Regions from separate parts of the Desulfosporosinus sp. SYSU MS00001 genome, predicted to be linked through region 2. Evidence: riboswitches for the same ligand, from Rfam matches in the RefSeq annotation. Region 2 holds a riboswitch; the other holds the start of a gene.

Region 1 (3,905 bases), on a different contig from region 2:
CCGGTACTAAACGATCAGCGACAGCCAGTGTTGCTTCTGGCGTGACATCTCGGGGGGAGAACCCAGTACCGCCGGTCGTCAATATCAAATCCAGGTTAATTTCATCGGCCCACTTACACAGGGTTTTTTCAAGGAGCAATTGATCATCAGGAAGAACCGCATATTCAACAACCTCCCACCCCATTTCCCGAACCATCTGTTTTAAGGCGGGACCTGAATGATCTTCTCGTTCTCCGCGTGAGCCTTTATCACTTGCCGTAATTATTCCAACTCTTACCACTATTCGATCACCTCAATAGTATCCCCTACACGAACTGCTCCGCCTTCCAGTAAGCGAATAAAAATCCCTTCCTTGGGCATGACACAATCTCCCGCTTGATAGTAGATGGCGCATTTAGAGTGACATTCTTTGCCGATTTGAGTTACTTCGCCAATACTTGATGCACCTATTTTTAACTTTGTGCCGATGGGAAGCGAAAATAATTCCAACCCTTCCGTCGTTAAGTTCTCAGCAAAATCTCCGGGACCAACGTCCAACCCTTTGTCCTGCATGGCCTTGATGCTTTCCATCCCTAACAAACTGACCATTCGGTGCCAATTCCCGCCATGAGCATCGCCTTCCAGTCCAAAACCGACCTTTAAGATTCCCTCACCTATATTTTTTTTACGCATTCCTTTTCGTTCACTTACGCAGACTGCAACAATTTTACCCACCTTCATCGTCCCTCTTTCTCTGAATATTCCATTTTACTCGCCCTTTATAAGAAGAACCTGACCAATATGATATTTATAATTGTTTAGCTTCTTATTGTACCTCTTGTTCTTGCCTTTGATCAGCGCAAAAAATGTCCACTTTTGCCGCCCTGTTTTTCTACCAAATATATTTCTCCGATCGTCATGGATTTATCAATGGCTTTACACATATCATAGATGGTCAAGGCGGCAATACTCACAGCCGTCAGGGCCTCCATTTCAACTCCTGTTTTTCCTTGAACTTTTACAATCGCTTCAATCTCAACTTCTCCCGGGTCTTTAAAATTGAAGCTCAGTTTGGCACCTGTTATTCCCAAAGGATGACACATGGGAATTAGCTGGGAAGTCTGTTTGGCAGCCATAATTCCTGCAACCTGAGCAACTGCCAAGACATCTCCTTTAGCAATACCCCCGCTGCGAATTCGATCTAAAGTCTCTTGCTTCATCTGGACGGTTCCATGAGCTACTGCAACTCGAGAAGTTTCTGCTTTATCACTGACATCGACCATACGGGCACGCCCTTGTTCATCAAAATGAGTTAAATCATTCATCCTCTAACCTCCGATTTGAGACATAATACGCTGGCCCTGCAGAGCTTCTTCATTCATATGATGCTCAGCAGGCTTACGCCATACTGCTTGGGCAACTATATCCAACAGATCTTGATCTGAACTGCCATTTCGCAGCGCTTCCCTTAAATCAATTTCCAATTTACTATGCAAACACGGCCTGAGTTTGCCGTCAGGTGTTAAACGTATGCGATTACAGGTACTGCAAAAATGACGACTTAAAGCACTGATAAACCCAATACTTCCTTTAAAGTCACGGAGCTGGAAGTATTCTGCCGGACCCCCGCCTAAAATCTCTTTTGAAGGAACATATTGCTTAATTCCTAACAATTCTTTCATCTCTTGTATAGGAACAAAATCACTTCGTCTTTCGGAACTTGAGCCAATCGGCATGAGTTCTATGAAACGGATATGAATGGGATACTGCTTGGCTAGTGTTAAAAAACCAGGCAGATCTTGAGTATTGAAATCACGGACAACGACAACATTAACTTTTACCGGTTTCAGCCCAGCTTCAAGAGAACGGAAAATTCCTTGAATCACCTTCGAAACATCTCCGCCGCGTGTAATCTCAGCAAACCGCTCAGGATTCATCGTATCCAAACTAATATTTACACGCCGTACACCTGCAGCTTTTAAATCAAAGGCCATTTCAGAAAGCAACAGTCCATTGGTGGTAAGCATTAAATCATCAACTCCGGGGATTTGTGATCCTTTGCTCAGGAACTCCAAAATCCCTCTGCGGACAAGCGGTTCTCCCCCTGTGATGCGAAAACGATGAAACCCCAGCTGCGTACTAAGCCTCATTAAGCGAAGAATTTCTTCAAAAGTAAGAATGTCCTCATGAGGCATCCATGCTACGCCTTGACTTGGCATGCAGTACTTACAGCGAAGATTACATCGATCAGTTACGGAAATCCTTAGATAGTCAATTTGCCTTTGAAATTGATCCTGCATAAAATCCCCCTCTTATTATTACAAGATAAATAAAAAAAAGCCACGGTCTGTAAACAACCGGGGGATTATTTCCTCCTGTCAACAGACTCCTTTCCAATGGGAGATATTACAGTTTCCCGTAATACCCGAGTGTCTTAAACACTTGTCTGGTTCTCATAGCCTTTGCCTTAGAAAAGCCAGCTTCGGAGCATTCAAAATTTTTCAAACCTTCATACCATGAAAAAACATAACTAATGAATCGTTATAAGTTGTCCAATTGCAACACTTATTATATTAAGTGTTCCTTATACTTTTCGAGATAAGACACCAAAATCCTCTATATTTTTCAGTATCAGATTTTAAAGAAAAAATGATTTAGATTTGTCTTAAAATATTGTAAACTAGAGTTAACAGGGTACGAGGAGGTATACATGACTAAGGAAATAGTAACTCATACCATCTTAAAAGCCAACGGCCTTCAGCTTGAAGAGGTTGAAGACTGTATAGTCCAAGAGATTCCCCTGACCGTTCACTATAACGGGGAAGAAATTGCTACCCTTTTATGTTCTCCTTCACAAACCGAAGAACTAACCTTAGGTTTTTTACTCAATGAGGGCTTTATCCAAACTCCCAATGACGTCTATGAACTTCGCCAGGACCCTGCTGATCATTTAGTATGGATCGAAGGTAAACCATGCCTTTTGCAAAAGGAACTTATGAGCAAACGTTTTGTTTCAGCTTGCTGTGGAAAAAGCCGAGCTTCATTTTGCTTCGCTAACGATGCACTTATGGTTAAACCCCTCGTCTCAACTTATCGTATTTCTCTTGAAGAAGCCTACAAATACGCCGGTTTTTTACAGTACCATCTTCCGCTTTTTCAGGCAACCGGAGGAGTCCACAGCGGTGGGGTAGGACATCAAGGCGAAGTGATCTTAACCAGTTACGACATCGGCCGCCATAACGTTTTTGACAAATTAAACGGCAGTGCCTTTCGCTCCGGATTACAGCTTGAAAACCATGTTATTTTCTTTAGCGGCCGAGTATCTTCTGAAATTCTTTTAAAAGTTGCTAAAATGAAAGTTCCCATTCTCATCGCCCGTGGTGCCCCAACTGATATGGCGTTATCTCAGGCCGCCGCCTTAAACATTACTGTCATTGGCTTTGCACGGGAACAGCGCTTGAATATCTATACCTGTCCCGAACGAATTATCGTTTAAGGATATTTAACCATTCCTGCGGAGTATTCACATTACAAAAAACATCACCTAAACCCGAAAAACTCGTTAGTTCAGTTTCCTCCACATATTTTATGGAACATGCAGAGAACAAATCGGTAATCTTGAGGCGACCGGCCTCAAGATTTTTTTTAATTTCCGGCAGGCAGTTCCGACGATAAAAAGCATGGAGAGGATGAATTACTGACTGAAACCGTGGAACGACGACATCATAGTCTGGTGCCCAACGAAACAGAAAGCGGATAAGCTCTCCTTGCAGAAAAGGCATATCACAAGCGACAAAAAAAACAGAAGAGTTGTGGGCAGCTTTCAAACCCTGATAAAGTCCTGCCAACGGTCCCTGATTACGATGTTCATCTTGAATAACCGAAAAATTGTAGTCCTTATAAAGTTCCGGCTCATTACTGCTAAT
Region 2 (3,905 bases):
GGATGCTCAACAATCAAAGAAAGTAAAAGTTGTTGCCGTTGTTCCCGATAACACTCACACTCCCATCGTTTACCCGGCAGCTATCATTGCCGCAACGAAAAATCAGCAAGCTACTCAAGATTTCTTCAAATACTTACAAAGTGCCGATGCTCAAAAGGTTTTTCAAAACTATGGATTTAAAACTTTAGCAAAATAATTGATAGCCGGGTGAGTCCTATGGATTTTAGTTTTGTGCCGATTATATTATCTCTGAAGGTAGCTTTGGCAGCTGTTATCATTGTCACCTGTTTTTCCATTCCCATAGCAGGACTCATGGCACGGCGGGAGTTCTGGGGCAAAGATGTTGTGGAGTCAATTATTACCTTACCCTTAGTACTCCCGCCTTCCGTTATCGGTTTTATGCTGCTGGTTGTTTTCGGGAAGAACGGTCCCTTAGGCGTGTTTCTTGAACAGTTCTTTCATACTAGAGTTGTTTTTACCATAGAAGGAGCGGTGATCGCGGCAGTTGTGGTTTCCTTTCCTTTAATGTACCAATCTGTAAGGGTTGCCATGGAAAATGTTGACCAAAACCTGGAGAAGGCTGCCCGCACCTTAGGGGCGAGGGAAGTAAGGGTGTTTTTAACTATTACTTTGCCGCTGGCCTGGAATGGCATTATTGCCGGTTTGGTTCTGGCCTTCGCCCGGTCACTGGGGGAATTCGGGGCGACCTTGATGATCGCCGGCAATATCCCCGGCAGAACTCAAACCATGCCTCTGGCTATCTATTTTGCCAATGAATCGGGGGATATGCGTACGGCGAGTATCTTGGTTATTCTCATGACTGCCTTTAGCTTTCTGGTGATTTATGGCTTGAATCGCTGGGGAAAAGGAAAACGACGAGATGCGCGGGGAGGCGGGACAAATGCTTAAGGCTCATTTTAAGAAGAAATTACCCTCCTTTGAGCTGGAGGTTGATGTTTCCATCAGTAATGGTATTCTCGCTCTCGTCGGGCATTCCGGTGCCGGCAAGACGACAATTCTGCAATGTGTGGCAGGCCTTCAGACCCCATCTTGGGGTGAAATCGCAATTTCCAATAAGACAGTCTTCTCTTCCGAATTAGGGACAAATGTTCCTATTCGTAAACGGCGTATCGGGTATCTCTTTCAAGATTATGCTTTATTTCCCCATATGACGGTTGAGAAAAACGTCCTGTATGGCAAGCCGAAAAAAGGGAGTGCTTCCGAAAAAGTCCTTACCGCCGGAGATGTGCTGGAGATGCTCAAAATTGGACATCTGCGGAATCGCTATCCTAGTCAGATTTCAGGGGGAGAGAAACAGAGAGTTGCCCTTGCTCGGGCTTTAATGACGGAACCGGAATTATTGCTGCTCGATGAACCTCTCTCGGCTCTTGATCAAAACACCCGCAGCACCCTCCAACAAGAGCTGCTTAAGCTCCAAGCACAATGGAAGATTCCTTTTGTTCTCGTGACCCATGACCTTCAGGAAGCCGAAATGTTGGGCAATCAGATCATTAAAATTGATCATGGGCAACAGGAGATAATCAAGGAACAGGAAGAACAGGGAAAACTGGAACTAGTCAGGGGACTTAATAATGCCCGATGAGCGGATCTATCGTTTCTCAATATTATGTGCATGATTATAATGTGAAATTATTATGATGGGCATAGGGGGAGAAAATCCTCAGATGATGTTTCCGAAAATTTAATAATGTATCTCCGAGCCAGAAGGACCTAAAGAGCAAATGAGTGCATCCAAGGTCGCTGGACAGGATTTTTGATCCTCAGGGTGTCTCTGGAAACGGGTACGCCTTCACGTTTTGAAAAGGAGCAGCACGGAATACCGGTTGAATATCGGTTTAATAATGGCTCCCTTTTTAGGGAGCCATTATTTTGCTCAGACATATGTCGCGAACGGCACCTTTCTTTGAGCATCAGTGCAGCTAATCCCCGAAGACACTGTCTCCGTACCTGTTAGTCAAAAGTTTTTTTTAATGATAACCTTTAACGAAAAGGGAAAGGAGGATATTTTGTTTAGCTTTATAAGCGAAATGGATTTTTCACCATTATTGATTTCTCTCAGGGCGGCAACTTTGGCTACCCTTGTGACCTTCTTTTTCGGCCTGGCGGCTGCAAATTTTGTCTCAGTTTATCGGGGGAAATTTAAGGGGGTGATTGACGGCCTTCTTACCTTGCCTCTGGTTCTGCCTCCAACCGTCGTTGGATTTTTACTGCTTTTAGTTTTTGGCAGGAATGGTCCTCTGGGTAAATTTCTGCTGGGCCTTGGAATGACGGTCATCTTTTCCTGGCCGGCCACAGTTATTGCAGCTTCTGTTGTGGCATTTCCTTTAATGTATCGAACTGTGCGCAGTGCTTTTGAGCAAATTGACCCTACCCTTATTTATGCCGCTCGTACTTTGGGTGTCTCGGAATGGAAAATATTTTGGAGGATAACCATTCCTTTGGCCTGGCCGGGGGTAGCCGCCGGGACAGTATTAGCTTTCGCCAGGGCCTTAGGTGACTTTGGCGCTACTCTGATGATCGGCGGCAATATTCCGGGAGAAACACTGACGATCCCTGCGGCTATCTTTTTTGCCGCCGAAGGAGGAGATATGGAAAAGGCTCTGTTATGGGTGATCCTGATTTTTATTATTTCGTTGATCGTCATGACGTTAATGAATTATTGGTCAGACTTCCAGCGCAAGACTATTGTTGCAGGCGGCAGAGAATAAGATGGGATTGATTGTTGATATCCGCAAAGAATTAGCGGGTTTTGAACTCAAGGTTAACTTTGAAACTCAGGGAGAGGTTTTAGGCCTTTTGGGGGCTTCAGGTTCAGGCAAAAGCATGACGTTACGCTGTATTGCCGGTATAGAATCTCCTGATGAGGGGCGAATTGTCCTCAATGGCCGCGTTTTGTTTGATTCTCAAAAAGGCATTAATCTGCCTTGCCGGCGCAGGAAAGTCGGCTATGTCTTTCAAAATTACGCCTTGTTTCCTCATCTGACGGTGGAAGAAAATATTGGCTTCGGAATTGGGAAGCGGAAGCGGGAAGATCGTTTGGCGATCATTAAGGAAATGGTTAAGATGATAAAGTTGGAGGGCTTAGAAAAGAGATACCCCAGCCAGCTCTCAGGAGGCCAACAGCAGCGAGTTGCCCTGGCCAGGGCCTTGGGGGCAAAGCCTGAAGCCTTGCTTTTAGATGAACCCTTTTCAGCTCTGGATGATTATCTGAGAAACCACATGGTCAAACAATTAACGGAGACTTTGGCCGGGTATTCTGGGGCAACTTTGTTTGTGAGCCATAATATGGAGGAAGTCTATCGGGTATGCCAACGTTTGATTCTCTTGGCACGAGGGAAAATCGAAGGGAAAGGAGGGACGGAGGAGGTATTTAAAGCTCCCTCGTCGCTGGCGGCGGCCCAATTAACGGGGTGCAAAAATATTTCTCCTGCCAATTACATATCGCCTTTTAAGCTGGAAGCCCTAGCTTGGGGCATTACCTTGAACACTAATATTCAGCTCTCACGACAAGTTGCCCATGTAGGTGTTCGTGCCCATTTGATCGGAACTGCCGCCGGGGAAATGAGGGATAACGTATTTCACTGCCGGCTTAATTCGATAAGCGAAGGGCCTGCCAGAATATCGGTTTATCTGGCGGTAGAACAAGATCATTGGAGGCAGGGCAGCCAGCTGCTGGAATGGGAAATGACTCCGCAAATGTGGCGGGCAATGAAAGATCAGCCGCAGCCCTGGAGTTTACGAATTGCCCCCGAAGACCTGATTATTTTCTGAATATTCCTTTGATTTTAAAAAGAGAGGGAGGAAAATAAGATGTTTTCCGGAATTAAGAACCCAAAAGGAAATCGAGTAATCTTAGGAGTGCTTAGCTGCATTATTCTGCTCCT

What was found. A riboswitch is a leader RNA that binds a small molecule or an ion and turns the genes downstream of it on or off. The one in region 2 is predicted to bind molybdenum cofactor.
Region 1: it holds a riboswitch for molybdenum cofactor, as region 2 does, so the genes downstream of both, moaA (GTP 3',8-cyclase MoaA) here and modB (molybdate ABC transporter permease subunit) in region 2, are expected to answer to the same signal.

What each region holds. Positions count from the first base shown of each region.
Region 1 is NZ_JBNFTW010000008.1:51,643-55,547, forward strand. It holds gene mog (molybdopterin adenylyltransferase) at 1-280, opposite strand, end outside; gene ACPUYX_RS14740 (MOSC domain-containing protein) at 280-714, opposite strand; gene moaC (cyclic pyranopterin monophosphate synthase MoaC) at 834-1,304, opposite strand; gene moaA (GTP 3',8-cyclase MoaA) at 1,308-2,279, opposite strand; molybdenum cofactor riboswitch at 2,349-2,479, opposite strand; gene fdhD (formate dehydrogenase accessory sulfurtransferase FdhD) at 2,690-3,475, shown strand; gene mobA (molybdenum cofactor guanylyltransferase) at 3,465-3,905, opposite strand, start outside.
Region 2 is NZ_JBNFTW010000001.1:240,281-244,185, forward strand. It holds gene modA (molybdate ABC transporter substrate-binding protein) at 1-196, shown strand, start outside; gene modB (molybdate ABC transporter permease subunit) at 217-909, shown strand; gene ACPUYX_RS01130 (ATP-binding cassette domain-containing protein) at 902-1,603, shown strand; molybdenum cofactor riboswitch at 1,703-1,845, shown strand; gene modB (molybdate ABC transporter permease subunit) at 2,049-2,729, shown strand; gene ACPUYX_RS01140 (sulfate/molybdate ABC transporter ATP-binding protein) at 2,731-3,792, shown strand; gene modA (molybdate ABC transporter substrate-binding protein) at 3,832-3,905, shown strand, end outside.